Regions from separate parts of the Shewanella colwelliana genome, predicted to be linked through region 2. Evidence: predicted binding sites of a transcription regulator. Region 2 holds the regulator's gene; each other region holds the start of a gene.

Region 1 (5,026 bases), on a different contig from region 2:
TTCCGTATGAATCTTTGATCAAACGACCTAAGTTATCGGTATCGTGGTTTTCATTCTTGTTGAAGTTCGCTGCACCATAGAAGCCATCAGCGTCAAAGTTACCCCAAGTCACACCAGCACCGTAAATTAAGTCCACAGCGGTGATCTGTTCACCAGTATGGAAACTGACATCGAACTCTCCGCGGTTAACACCTGCGGTTACGACTAGTTTATCAGTAGCTTGATAAGTTACAGAACCACCATATGTGTAGCCATAATCGACTTCTTGTGACTCTTCGTTATTATTCCAACGTTCCTCGCAATCAGTGCTAAGTCCGGGAAGGTTTTCACAGGTATAGAAACTATTATTTTTTAGCTGCGCTTGCACAGCAAAGCTCACATCACCAAAGCCATTACGATATTGGACGATTTTGTCACCACGACCTACACCATTGATGGCACCATCTGCTTTGTTGTAAGTGTAAACACCTGCCGCGTTACCATCCCATACAAAGCCATAGTTGGTGTTGTACACGACGTCATACCATGCACCCCACTGCTTACCAATGGTCAAACTTCCGTAGGTATCATGGCTAAGGCCAACATAACCCAAACGGTTATTAAGGAAATCACCACTTTGAGATTCAAAATTACTTTCACTGCTGTAAACAATTTCACTGTTACCAAATGGGTTAACACCCCATTCAAGCTTGGTAAAGGCTTTCCAGCCGTCGGTCATTTCCCGAGTAAAACCGAAATTAATACGCGATGCGCCGTTAACGACTTCGGTTTCGCCTTGAGTGTTAATCACACGGGCGTCGATAAATCCGCCAATTTCAACAGCATTTTTATCATCTTTGTAGATTTCAATGGCTGATGCTGCAGGTACAAATATGACAGCCGCTAATGCTGTTGCTAGTAAACTCTTTTTCATGTGATCGCCTAACCTTGTGTTATGTTCAGTTTGCTCTATATTTTTTATTGTCACATTCCGTCGTTTTATTTCGTTCCAATTTCAAATTGAGACTAGCAAAAGATTAGCAAATCCTCAAAGACGAATATCACAAAAAGTGCAGTTATTTTCACCACATTAACCACTAAAACCTCTACGCATCATGACTTACACCATCTGTTAACATTTATTCAGAATAAGCTCAACGAAGCTTCATCTAAATTAACGTCATCTGTTTAGAGATAAGGTCACTGAAAGAAACATTGAAAACTGAAAGTACAGGATCAGAAATGGGTGCGATTTGTTTATCCAAGTAATATTGGTAATCAATTTTGCCGATACAAAACTGAATGGGTTCTGCCCCCGAGAGGGTGATTAGATACTCAATCTTACTGCCCCGTTTTCCGTATGCCGGCACGCCACTTCGCTCACAATATAAGCTCGCAGCTTTAACATGGGGCGAGGCTTTTTGGGTATAGTCAGCAATATCACGCCTGAGCCGTTTACTAAAAATAAGCAACTCGTCAAGTTCACCTGCTTGCAAACGCACAATGATATCTTGCAGGTACTCTTGTACGTCTTGTTTAGCGAATAACCGATAATAGAGCTGCTCTTGCACCTGCCTAGCCAATGGACTCCAGTCGCTTCTAACCTGCTCCATCCCTTTAAACACAACGCTTAACTCCCCCTTTGGATTAGTGTAAGCCCCCACATAGCGTTTTTTAGACCCCTCTGTAGATCCCCTCAATGTGGGCATAAAAAACTGCTCAAAATGACGTTCATATTCTAACTCTAAATAACAGGGAATATTGTACAGCTCTGCTAATCGCGCTTGCCACTTACCATTAATGGTAGCGACTAAGTTTTCTGCGAACTTATCAATCGATTCTATGCCACTGAGATCGGCCAAATGCACAAAAGTCGAATCGGTGTCACCATAGATTACGCGTAACCCAAGTTCTTCAATCCATTGACGCGTCTGTTTCATTATTTGATGGCCGCGCAACGTAATAGAACTGGCTAACCTTGCATCATGGAAAACACACCCACGTGAGCCAAGCACACCATAAAGTGAATTCATGATGATCTTAATCGCTTGAGAGAGGGGGGCGTTGTTCTCTAATTTTGCTAACTCTCGCTTAGCAGATAGCTCAGCAATTAAATTGGGTAAAATGGCGCCCTGACGATTAAAAGTTGCCCCAAGAAAACCTGGTACGGTTTGCGACTCAGCTAACCTTTCGCCCTCAATCAGTGCCTTGGGGTCGATATTAAAAGTACGAATAATAGAGGGGTAGAGACTCTTAAAATCTAGTACCAAAATATGTTGGTACAGCCCCGGAACAGAGTCCATCACATATCCACCAGGGCTTTCTATCCCATCACTGGCAGGACGACTTGGGGCCACAAATCCTGCACGATGTAGATAGGGTAGGTAGAGATTATTAAAGGCTGCAACCGAGCCACCCACACGCCCTAACTCCAATCCCGTGAGACGTGAACGCTCCATGGCAAACTCGGTAAGATGTGTTTTTTTAAAAATGTCCCAAACTAAGCGGCTATCGGTTAGATTGTAATGCGCCAAGGCTAACTTATCGTGCTGAAACAACTCGGTAATTGACTCACCTCTATTTTCCACTTTATCAATAGCCTTGCCCTCCCCTAAAAGCTGACGTGACACATGCTCTAAGGAGAAACTATCAAACTGATAAAAAGCCGCCTTTAACCAATCGATGCCATCTAACACCACTCGACCAGGTAGAATTAATGTCTCAGGCCTATACTTGTCTTCAACCTTCCAATTGAGAAGCTCATCGCCTCTACCTAATGTTAAGGCAATATTATGGTACTTGGCACGGCGATAAAGCAGCGCGATATCGAACGTCACCACTGCCCAGCCAATGATAATGTCGGGGTCTGCTTGCTTAAACCAAGCAACCAGTCCATGAATCAAGCTCGCTTCATCCTCTACCCAATCAATATAATCTACCGATTGTGATTGAGGACTATCGCCCACCATGATGACCTTTGCTATCATCTCTCCTGTATCGGACTCACCATAAAGTGCGACGCTGTATAGCTGGCCATCCATAGCACATTCAAAATCCAATGATACAATCGACATCGTTATCTTAAGATCACGCTTGCGTGCTCTGCTGGCTGTAAACGTTGGCAATGCACGAGCCGATGCGGCTTGGCCAATAAACTCGGCATCTAAGGCAATAAACCGCTCAATGAGGTAACGTTGCTCTGGTCGAATATCGGCCTCAAATAACTCAACGCCTAAATCATTCGCTTGGCGTACTAGCTGCCGAAAAGCTTGCCCCGTTTGGCTATAGATAGCACTAACACTTTGGTGACTGAAGCTACTCAGCCCAAGTTCTTCAATACGAACGGACGCTATCGCGCTTAAACGAGGTGCCTCATGAGCTAAACAAAAACAAACTCGCGCGCTGTCGTTAACCACCACTTTAACCGGGCCGTCTATCGTTTTTACATAGTACAGCAGAGCGTTACCCGAATGATGACGAGTTAAAATCCGGCCTTTTACTGTCTCCTGTATGCTGTTTTTACCTATCTCACTCAATGTTTTCCCAACTCTATCAATTGCCAAACTCTGTGGTTTAAAGTGAATTACCACTTAAAATAGTCACGATAACGCTTCTTAGGCTATGTAATCACTGTTATTATGTACAGCTCTATTTATCTGCAATGTGCTTTCATGTTATCAGCCGACGTCAAAACTCAGATCCGCACTATCTATAAAGATATTGCTACAGCCCTACCTAACTTTCGTTCTCGCCGAGAACAAAACTATATCGTCGCTGAGATCTCTAAAACATTAGCGGGCGAATATGACAAGCATAGGCGCATTATTGTGGTCGAAGCAGGTACAGGCATAGGTAAATCGCTTGCCTATATTCTGGGTTCTATTCCTCTGGCATTAGCAAGTAAGAAAAAAGTCTGTATCGCCACCGCGACAGTGGCATTGCAGGAGCAGTTGTTGAACAAAGATTTGCCTTTTTTCTTACAGCAGTCAGGGTTAGATTTTACCTTCGGCTTAGTTAAAGGTCGCCAACGTTACGTCTGTTTAGCCAAGTTGGAAATGCTCATCGGTAGTGACGATGGCACGCAAATGGCGATGTGGCAAACTAAGCCCGATCACAGCCAAGTAGAGTTATTGCAAGGCTTATTAAAAGATTTCCATGAAGGCCGCTGGAATGGTGAACGCGACACCTTAACCACCCAACTGCCTGATCATTTATGGACGCAAATAGCCTGCGACAAACACAGCTGTCATCGACAACTGGCAAGCCACAGAAACTGTCCGTTCCATAAAGCCCGTGAAGATATTGATAATTGGGATGTACTGATCGCCAACCATAGCTTGCTCTTTGCTGATCTTGAGCTGGGTGGTGGTGTTATTCTTCCTGATCCAGAAGAACTGTATTACATTATCGATGAAGCTCATCATCTGCCAATAGTCGCGCGTGATTTCTCTAGTGCGCAAGCAACGCTGCGCGGGGCCATTGACTGGTTAGAGAAAATAGGTAAAACCAGCGCCAAGCTGCAAAACCAATTAAAGAGCAATCACATTATTGCCCCGGCACAAGCGATGCTCGACCATATTAGCGATCTAACCAGTTTGCTAAACCAAGTGGCACAGTATTGTGACGGACAAAGCGCCGCTTTCGATAACCCTGAAAACCGCATTCGTTTTGAGCATGGTAAGCTGCCATCAGCGCTAATCATTCAAGCTGAAAACCTTGCCAGCGCCTCTAACAGTGCGCTGAAACAGTTTAACAAGATGCTAGCGTTACTGAGTGAATCTATCAAAGACGGTGAACTCCCCAAGCACCAAGCCGAACAGCTTCTCAGTGAAACCGGCTTTATGCTGCAGCGACTGGAAAATTTACAGAAGCTATGGAAAATGATGGCCAAAACAGATAGCCCTAAAGGCGCTCCGATGGCCAGATGGGTTGAACAAATTGTCGGTAAGCAGCCCGACTATCTGTTTAATGCCTCCCCCATTGAAGTCGGCTTTATGCTTGAAACTCTGCTATGGGAAAAAGCGGCAGGGGTAGTGCTTTGCAGCGC
Region 2 (5,026 bases):
AAGTAATGATATTATGGGCCGCAATATCGGCAGACGTCACCGGGGTATTATCAGACTTAACTTCCTTATCAAAGTTACCCTCTAAGTAGATATCCTTGATCGCTATGCCTGCCTCAACCGCAATGGCTATTGCCTGCTCCACATAATCTTCTGGCTTCATCACAACTCCAACAGCCTAAACAGGCAATGCATATATGATAATTTGTAGTAACTACTTTAGTTTTAGATGTTTCTGCGCCAAAAACAAGGCGCTAACGCTTCTCGACTCAGAAAAGTCCCTTTCAGACAAGAGTTCAGACCACTTGCTCAATGGCCAGGGCACCACCTCGATAGGTTCAGGCTCATCGCCCTCTAAACGACTCTCATACAGATCTTCAGCGATAAAAATCTGCATTTTGCTAGCAAAATACCCGGGCGCTAAACTCAGCTCCATTAAATGAGTTAAGGTTTTAGCACCAAAACCTATCTCTTCTTGTAGCTCACGATTGGCGGCTTCTGCTGGAGTTTCACCAGGATCAACTAAGCCTTTGGGGAACCCCAGCTCATAGCTATGCGTCCCCGCTGCATACTCACGCCCTAAGAGCAATTTATCGTCCAACACGGGCACTACCATCACAGCGCCACGGTTATTGCCCTTCATTCGCTCATATTGACGTTCTACCTGATTGGAGAACTTCAGATGCACTTGCTCTATCTGAAACAGACGGCTTTGTGCAACAACTTTAGTATGTAAAATTTGCGGCTTTTTGTCCGACATGGATGTTCCTGATAAAAATGGCGTTTGCTTAACAGTTCAATCTTACTATGATGTGCTTAATCCACAACTCTAGCGATGGAATTTTTTTACTTCTCATATGTTTCCATGGAATAACATAGATACCGTGCTCCTCGATATGGACGGTACACTACTCGACCTTCACTTTGACAACCACTTCTGGTTAAGTGTTGTGCCACAAAGCTTGAGCAGAGAACGAGGGATCAGCCTAGAACAAGCCAATGCCATAGTTGAAATCGCCTATGACAAGGTTTTTGGAACTTTAGAGTGGTACTGTATTGATTATTGGGCTAAAGAATTGAATCTAAATATTCTGGCTCTACACCAGACAATGGTCGACAGGATTCAATTAAGACAAGACAGCCTGCCATTCCTCGACGCACTCGGAAAAGCAGGCAAAAAAAGAATCTTAGTTACTAACGCACACCCTAATAGTCTAGCGCTTAAGCTGGAACACACTGACCTGGCAACCGGGCTAGACGCTATCATCTCAAGCCATGAAACTGGATTTCCTAAAGAGCATCCGCAATTTTGGGCTGCCCTGTTTAATCAATATCAGCTAAATCCCAAACGCTGCTTATTTATCGATGATAGTGAGGCCATCTTAGCCGCGGCGAAATTAGCTGGGGTCCACTATCAGCTTGGTATCAAAAATCCAGACAGCCAGAAGCCCCATAAAATTTTTACTGACTTTCCTGCGATTGATGACTATCAGCATCTGCTTGATGAACTTAATAAGCAAAATTAGCAGCATAAAGCCTTAACCTATGGTCATCATAGCAATAATTTGGTTAATACTTGCGCTACAATAAATACTGTATATACTAACAGGTACTGTATGGAAAGACAGGAACTTTAATGAGACCACTAACCCCAAGACAAGCCGAAATTTTAGACCTTATTAAGCGCAATATCGCCGACACAGGTATGCCACCAACCCGAGCTGAAATTGCACGACGCTTAGGCTTTAAAAGCGCCAATGCCGCAGAAGAGCACTTAAAGGCGTTGGCTAAAAAAGGCTGCATAGAGATCATGCCCGGCACCTCACGCGGAATAAAACTGACGCAGGAAGATGAACCTGAAGAGCTTGGTTTACCACTGATTGGCCAAGTCGCTGCCGGTGAGCCTATCCTAGCTCAAGAGCATGTAGAGCAGCACTACAAGGTCGATCCATCCATGTTCCGCCCGAGTGCAGACTTTCTTTTGCGAGTCCGTGGCGACAGTATGAAAGATATCGGTATTTTAGAAGGCGATCTACTCGCAGTGCATAAAGTTGAGCAAGCGCGTAACGGCCAAGTCGTAGTAGCGCGTGTTGAAGATGATGTCACCGTAAAACGATTCGAAAAGAAAGGAAATACTGTATACCTTCATGCTGAAAATGAAGAGTATTCACCTATTGTTGTCGACTTATCCACCCAAAGTTTAAGCATTGAAGGCTTGGCCGTTGGTGTGATCAGAAATGGAGATTGGCAATGAACAACTTAATAGGCAATGCACCGCGTCATCCAGGTCTATGGGTTGAAATGGGTGACCAGATTAAGCACAGCCACAATGCAAGCATATCGACAGTATCCAGTGTCACACAAGGCAAACAAGAACTGCAGGCATTAACACCACAGCTTGCAAGATTGAGCCAACAAGGTCAGTGGGTTGTACTTATTAGTCCGCCGAATATTGGCTATAAGCAGATGCTGGCTGATGCTGGCGTGCGCATGGACAGAATTCTACTGGTTCACACCAAAGATGAAGTTGAAGCGTTATGGGCTATGGAAAAAGCACTCACTAGTGGCACATCTAGTGCGGTCATTAGCTGGACTCACACCCTTGACGAACGTGATAACCGACGTCTGCAGCTGGTTGCAAAAAACTGCAGTGCACTAGGTGTCGTGATAGAAGAAGGCAATGTTCACTTGCCATCTGCCGCACACAGTTCAGATGATTTAGCCATGCAGCAAGGTTCGCTATTTTCATCTCTGCACTAGCATCTGCAAGAACACTTTCCATACGCAAGCCCCTAACGGGGCTTTTTTTGTCTCTGTTTTTTTTAGAAAAATAAAAGTAAAAGTGATCTTGATCAATATTTGAACACGCATTAAGTTAGTAACAGATATCAACGATTATTTGTTATATCCGAACAATTTAGTTGTCGGCTTCTTTACACTTGGCAGAGTAAACAGCGCCTTGGAATTGAAACTGAAATTCGCCTGATATATTCAGCCGTAAGTGCAAGCGTGGTCACCACCAGCAATAACAATATCTACACCACCAGCGCACTTTGAAGTCATCGTTGCTTTTTTGGGAACTGAAGAGTTTGCATAGAGCCGAGACATACTGTGTGGCTCTTCTTTGTAGTTGCCTTCGCAATTGACAGAGGAGAAGTCTAGTGAAGCAAGTGTTGTATAGTTTGCTGGCGTTACTGTTTACGCCCCCCATACTCGCAGCCGATATGCCCCTAAATATGACCCAAGGGGTAACAGAGATTAGTGGCAAGGTGTTTAGTCTACACATGACCATTCTCTACATCTGCTGTGCCATCGGTGTCGTGGTTTTTGGCGTGATGATCTATTCCATCATCAATCACCGACGCTCAAAAGGCGCCGTTGCGGCCAATTTCCATGAGAGTACTAAGGTTGAAATAGCGTGGACGGTTGTCCCCTTTGTCATACTCATTATTATGGCAATCCCTGCAACAAAGACTCTTATCGCGATGGAAGATCCCAGTAATGCGGACATCACCATCAAAGTCACCGGCTCTCAATGGAAGTGGCATTACAGCTACTTTGACCATGACATAGAGTTCTTTAGCTTGCTCTCTACTCCCAGAGAACAGATTGAAGGCACAGAAGCTAAAGGTGAAAACTATCTTTTAGAAGTAGACAAGCCACTCGTGCTGCCGATTAACAAAAAAATCCGTTTCCTCATGACTTCTGACGATGTCATACACTCTTGGTGGGTACCTGCCTTCGCTGTCAAAAAGGATGCTAATCCTGGATTTATCAATGAAGCTTGGACCCGTATTGATAAACCTGGCACCTACCGAGGCCAATGTGCCGAGCTTTGTGGTAAAGACCACGGCTTCATGCCTATTGTCGTCGAAGCATTATCAGAGGCAGATTTTGAAAGCTGGATACAAGATCAAAAAGCACAAGCTAGTCTAGCAGCTGCGCAAGCCGAAGCAGCACTGAGCCAAACTCTCTCTATGGAGGAGCTAATGGCACAAGGCGAGCAAATATATATGGCGCGCTGCGCCGCTTGCCACCAGCCGAATGGTGCAGGATTACCAGGCGTATTCCCCTCTCTTATTGGCAGCCCCATCATTAAAGGACCCGTCTCAGGTCATATCGATATCGTCTTAAATGGTAAACCTGGTACAGCAATGCAAGCGTTTGCTAAACAGCTAACAGCGGCTGAAATTGCTGCCGTCGTAACTTATGAGCGTAATGCTTGGGGTAATGACTCCGGCGATGCGGTTCAGGCAGTAGACGTCAACTCTGATGGCTCAGCGATTTCGGTAGAGAGCAATACAAAGGCTCCAACTAGGTTACCAGCAAACCTACCAGAAACCGCAGATGTAGTACCAACCGTTGAATCGGCCGTTGCTGCGACCGCAGAGAAAACGGTGGTATTAGATGACTTAACAATGGAAGAGCTCATGGCCATGGGCGAGAAAGTTTATCTAACCAGTTGTGTGGCTTGTCACCAAGCTAGCGGTACTGGACTTCCGGGCGCTTTCCCTTCACTCGTGGGTAGCCCTGTCATCACAGGTCCAGTTTCTGATCACCTCGACATAGTGATCAATGGCAAGGCTGGTACCGCAATGCAGGCATTTAGCGCGCAACTTACACCACAACAGCTAGCTGCCGTGGTGACATATGAACGTAATGCATGGGGAAACAACTCAGGTGATGCGGTTCAGGCTTCAGATGTTGATGGTCACGGAAAGTAAGGGATTAAAATGAGCACAATTACACAAGATTCTCCAGCCGCTCACGACGATCACCATGATGACCATCATCATGGGGCGCCCAAAGGCATTATGCGCTGGATTTTAACCACCAACCATAAAGATATTGGCACACTCTACCTGTGGTTCAGCTTTATTATGTTCCTCACTGGTGGGGCTATGGCCATGGTGATTCGAGCCGAGCTATTTCAACCCGGCCTACAATTGGTCGAGCCAAACTTCTTTAATCAAATGACAACCGTTCATGGCTTAGTCATGGTATTTGGTGCTGTTATGCCAGCCTTCAC
Region 3 (5,026 bases), on a different contig from region 2:
TGTATTACCTACAGGCTTTGAAGGTTTTTATGACTACCTCGACTTAGTAGATATAGCGACGGATCTGCTGCAGGAGCAAGATTACGAAGGCGTTTACCAACTCGCCAGCTTTCATCCAGACTACTGCTTCGATGGCGAACCACAAGACAGCGCAGCGAACTTTACCAATCGTGCCCCCTACCCGACGCTGCATATCATTCGAGAAGTGAGCATGGAAAAAGCCTTAACCAGCTTTGATGACCCTGAGTCTATTCCCGAGCGCAATATCACTTTTGCTGAGCGAAAAGGCAGTGAGTTTTTTATCAAGCTGCTTCAGCACTGTAAACGCTAAATCGCCGATCCCATTGCGGCAAGACAACTTAGCGTACGACATCCATAATCAGAGGATAAGATGGCAAGCAAATATTATGTAGTCTGGGCCGGACGTGAAACAGGCATTTTCACCAGCTGGCCGCAAACTAAAGCCTTAGTCGACGGTTTTGCAGGCGCACGTTATAAATCATTTAGCACAGAAGCTGAAGCAAAAGCTGCCTTTAGTAAAGGGGCGAATTTAAGCACTAATTCAAAGAGTAAGGTCTCATCAAAAAAAGCTTCACAACCGAATAGCAGTGCTCTACCGGACAGTGATGTTGACATTTATACTGATGGCGGATGTGAGCCCAACCCAGGCAAAGCTGGCTCAGGCCTAGCGCTATACCGACGCGGAGTGCTGGCAGAGCTGTGGTATGGGTTATATAACGCTAACGGTACCAACAATACCGCTGAGCTCAACGCCCTGCATCAAGCGTTACTGATGGCCAAGACTGAACTGAATATAGGAAATAGCGTTCATATCCATAGTGATTCGCAATATTCGTTAAACTGTATCACCAATTGGGCTTATGGCTGGAAAGCCAAAGGTTGGAAAAGAAAAACCGCTGGCGACATCGCCAATCTCGCGATTATTCAAACCGCCCATGCGCTTTATGATGACATCAAGTCACAACTGAAAATCTCTCACGTAGCCGCACATGTTGGCATTGAGGGTAATGAGCTGGCTGATAGGATGTCAATCTATGCCATTGATCAACAAGATACTGGGTTTCGCCAGTACCCGGAACCAATTGTTTTGGCAGATATATTAAGTTTGCGTGCAGGATAATCTGCAACAAAATCGCTAAAGATATTGGCATCCCGCTACCTACTGGGCTACACCTAAACAACAGCCAACTAGATAGCGAGCCGTCACAATGGATTATCAATTGTCTCAGCTTAGTGGCGATGTGCTGTTAGGCATCGTCAACGAGCAATTACGTTTGCACTGCCACGACAGAGAAGCACTTTACTATGAGCTTGATATTGCGAGTGAACTATTAGAGCAAAAATTAAGTGAAGCAGGCTTTAGTTACGACCCTATTAGCAATCAATTTAAAGGTACTGGCTAACGGATAAGACGATTGCCAGCAACCTTAAGCAGGCCTTTTTCGCCGTCCTTTTGTGGCGTTAGTATAGCTTTGTCCACCAGATTTAGCCGCTGAGTTTTTTCCACTATAACGACGCTTTTTAAACGGTGCAGCCGTGCTCTTTACCCCCTGTAATGATGTCGGCAGTTGCGCGCCGGCTTGCTCAATGAGCTGCGTAAGCGAGGTGACTAATGGGGTCATAAAGCTTTGATACTTTGATTCTTTACGGCTAATTGCATTAAGATGACTTTCCCAAAGTGCGGTCATATCTGGGGTGCTCGCTGAAAGTGGCAAACTGTTTATCAATCCCTTACCCACCTCTGTTGCGACAATTGATTTCCCCTGTCGCTGCAAAAAACCCCGTTTAAACAACAACTCAATAATACCTGCTCTGGTGGCCTCAGTGCCTAAGCCGTCAGTCTCTTTTAATATCTTTCGAATCTCAGGATCTGTCACATAGCGGCTAATCCCTGTCATTGCGGCTAACAAAGTCGCATCGCTAAAAGCTTTCGGTGCTTGGGTATTTTTTTCTACTAATTCGCCTTGACCAGATTGAAGCAATTGCCCTGTAATTAACGGTGGCAGTTGTTGCAGCGACTCAGTGTCATCATCAGTTTTTGACTGACCATTACCTCTTTGTGGAAACAGCTTTTTCCAACCTAACGCTTTGTCTTGTTTAGCTTTGGTGGTAAATCGACCATTAGCAATATCCACAACGACCTGTGTTTCATGGTACTGATATGGTCCATAAAATTGTGCTAAATACTGACGTGCGACCTGCAAATAGATCTGTTTTTCACCTTGAGTCAGGCTAGACAGATTGGCCACTTTTTCAGTTGGAACTATCGCATGATGAGCATCAACCTTTTTATCATCCCAGGCTTTGGACTTGATGCTGCAATTGGGTGCATCAACGCCTTGTACTAATTCACTGGCCCCCTTAAGTACAGCATCGACCACTTTTGACGCTAAAGAGAACTGCTCTTTAGGCAGGTAACGGCTATCTGAACGAGGATAGGTAATGAGTTTATGTTTTTCATAAAGGGACTGACAGGTATCCAATACTGTTTTAGCGCTCATGCCAAAGCGTTTTGCGGCATCTATCTGCAGCGCTGACAAACTGTACGGCAGTGGCTGATTTTGCTGCTTATCTTTGCTTTGCAGATCCATCACCACGGCCTGTTGCTGGCTAATGCGATTGACAACATTTTCAGCTAACTTCTTAGATAGCACCCGACCATCTTCATCCATATAGGGCTGACATGCTTCACTTGGCTGCCATTTGGCCTGAAATGCCTCGCCCCTATCGGTCGTTAAATTGGCCAGTACTTCATAAAAAGGTTTGCTAACAAAATTGGCAATCTCCTCATCACGGCGAACGACTAACCCGAGCAGAGGTGTTTGCACCCGCCCAACGGATAACACCCCTTGATAACCCACTTTACGCCCCTGAATGGTATAGGCGCGAGTCATATTCATGCCATAGAGCCAATCAGCACGGGCGCGGGCTAATGCAGAGGTTGATAATGGAATGAACTCTCGATTACTACGTAGCTGACCCAAGGCACGCTTTACCGCTTGTGGGTTAAGGTCGCTAATAAGTAGGCGTTTGGTTTGGTTGAGTTTGTCACCTTTAACCCCTAAGTGGGCAATCACCTCATCAACCAGTAGTTGTCCCTCGCGATCAGGATCACCTGCATTAACCAAGACACTCGCCTGTTTAACCAAGCCTCGTAATACCGTTATCTGGCCTCTGGTTTTAGCCTTTGGCTTCATTTTCCATTGCTGAGGAATAATAGGTAGATGTTCGAACTTCCAGGATTTAAACGCCGGGTCGTAACTATCAGGTTCAGCTTGCTCAAGTAGGTGACCAATACACCAAGAAACACAATCACCGTTTGCGGCGGTGATAAACCCGTCCCCTTTTTTATGGGGTTTTGGTAACACTTCGGCAATGGCTCGCCCTAGACTGGGTTTCTCGGCAATGTATAAGATCATAAATTGGCACAATCACTGTATAAATTACCAGTAACTTTAACCTAGGAATTGTGAGACTGCAAACACAAGCTCGCGCTAATTAGCGTCTTAGCACCATAATAGGACGAGTCCCTGTCAGAGTGATCTATGCTATATGCTCTTTGGTAAACCCCTGCTTGCGATGATTACATTAGCAAAGATATTTATCTGACAATGTAAATACAGTTGAGAACTATTATCATTTGCGGGTATGGTAGACATCTCTTAAAGCACTTAACGGACATGACTATGCTAACCCCTGTACTAACTGATCAACCCCGTTTGGACCAATTGGTGATCTATCAGTTCCTCGCCACATGTGGTTTGCTTATGCTTGTTGTACCGCTAATTGATACTAGCCCTTGGACTCAGTCACTGCTGGTGACGCTAGTCATTCCTATAACGACCCTAGCGACCTTAATCGGCATTTTTATCAAGCAAAGTATCAATCGCTGCACCATTACCCTACTGTTTTCAATTTGGTTACTCGTATGGGGAGTACATCTTGTCTAACTCGCTAACACAGCTAAGCTATATAAAGAATTTTGCCGTTGCAACGCCTAAATATTGGGTCAATAAATGAATTTCACCACTTGCCTTATGGGCGCGTTGTGACACTAAACTGCTGTTTTCAGCCATTTCAGAAATGACCACAATACATCGTTCAGCACCCTCTCCAGCGGCTAACTCAGCCACCTCAAAAATCTGATGGCTCATCAAGGATGATTTGACAGCTGATGTTGAATATTTTTAAGCGTATCGGTCATTTTCATTGATAGGCTTACCGTCTCTTGGCTGATCGCGACGCTTTATGTAACTGATGTGGTTACAGCGACATCGACTATTGCAGTGAAGTGAGCATCTGTTTAATTTGTTCTGTGCTTTCTGCCAGAACAGTTTTTACCAGCCCCAAACACTACAAGGTAGACAACAGTGTAAAACCAACGCTTTATTAGATATTTACCGTTGGCAGTTTGCGTTATCTGCGGATGCCTTTAACAACACAAAGACCCAATGATGAGATACGGGTTTTCATTGATAAGACGAGCATGCCATCTTTTGAAAACCATAAACAGTAAAGCCCATGCTCAATCATGAGCATGGGCTTTACTTGTCGACTAAAGGGTTAATCGTCTGTGTATTCAATCACAACTACGTCTTGAGCTTACCAAGTTGCTGATGCTGCTGCGCGACGAGATCGGCCAAACTGACGCTGCTAGCTTGCGCTTCATCAGCAAGACGCGCCAATTCCGATGCAGAGTCTGAAATACCAGTTATATTACGATTAACTTCCTCGGTGACAGCACTTTGCTCCTCGGCTGCCGTCGCGATATGAGTGACTTGGGACGAGACCTCCTCAATTTGAGAAACTATCGTATTGAGTGAGCTTAACGCCATCTCAGTCTGTTCTACCGCCCGTTGTGCCCCATTAACGCCTTGGTCTATGATATTAGACGCGCTGTTGACTTCCCGCTGCAGCGAATCAATCAGCTTACTGATCTCATCGGTAGAGCTTTGAGTTTTGGAAGCTAATGCCCGAACCTCATCGGCCACCACAGCAAAGCCAC

Evidence for each region. Region 2 encodes LexA, which represses DNA repair genes until DNA is damaged. Its sites were predicted from a motif close to TACTGTATNNNNATACAGTA; they were not measured.
Region 1: the regulator LexA is predicted to act here: its motif matches at 3,608-3,627, upstream of dinG (ATP-dependent DNA helicase DinG).
Region 3: the regulator LexA is predicted to act here: its motif matches at 3,454-3,473, upstream of BEL05_RS18035 (DNA topoisomerase III).

What each region holds. Positions count from the first base shown of each region.
Region 1 is NZ_MCBT01000016.1:21,785-26,810, forward strand. Features, by position in the region: gene BEL05_RS06440 (porin) at 1-913, opposite strand, end outside; gene BEL05_RS06445 (DNA polymerase II) at 1,149-3,515, opposite strand; gene dinG (ATP-dependent DNA helicase DinG) at 3,651-5,026, shown strand, end outside.
Region 2 is NZ_MCBT01000004.1:40,344-45,369, reverse strand. Features, by position in the region: gene cysQ (3'(2'),5'-bisphosphate nucleotidase CysQ) at 1-160, opposite strand, end outside; gene nudE (ADP compounds hydrolase NudE) at 212-757, opposite strand; gene yrfG (GMP/IMP nucleotidase) at 855-1,523, shown strand; gene lexA (transcriptional repressor LexA) at 1,634-2,251, shown strand; gene BEL05_RS02035 (cell division inhibitor SulA) at 2,248-2,757, shown strand; gene coxB (cytochrome c oxidase subunit II) at 3,159-4,721, shown strand; gene ctaD (cytochrome c oxidase subunit I) at 4,731-5,026, shown strand, end outside.
Region 3 is NZ_MCBT01000048.1:56,270-61,295, reverse strand. Features, by position in the region: gene BEL05_RS18050 (DUF1415 domain-containing protein) at 1-331, shown strand, start outside; gene BEL05_RS18045 (ribonuclease H family protein) at 392-1,141, shown strand; gene BEL05_RS18040 (DUF4250 domain-containing protein) at 1,230-1,424, shown strand; gene BEL05_RS18035 (DNA topoisomerase III) at 1,449-3,440, opposite strand; gene BEL05_RS18030 (hypothetical protein) at 3,708-3,971, shown strand; gene BEL05_RS18025 (hypothetical protein) at 3,990-4,175, opposite strand; gene BEL05_RS18020 (methyl-accepting chemotaxis protein) at 4,611-5,026, opposite strand, start outside.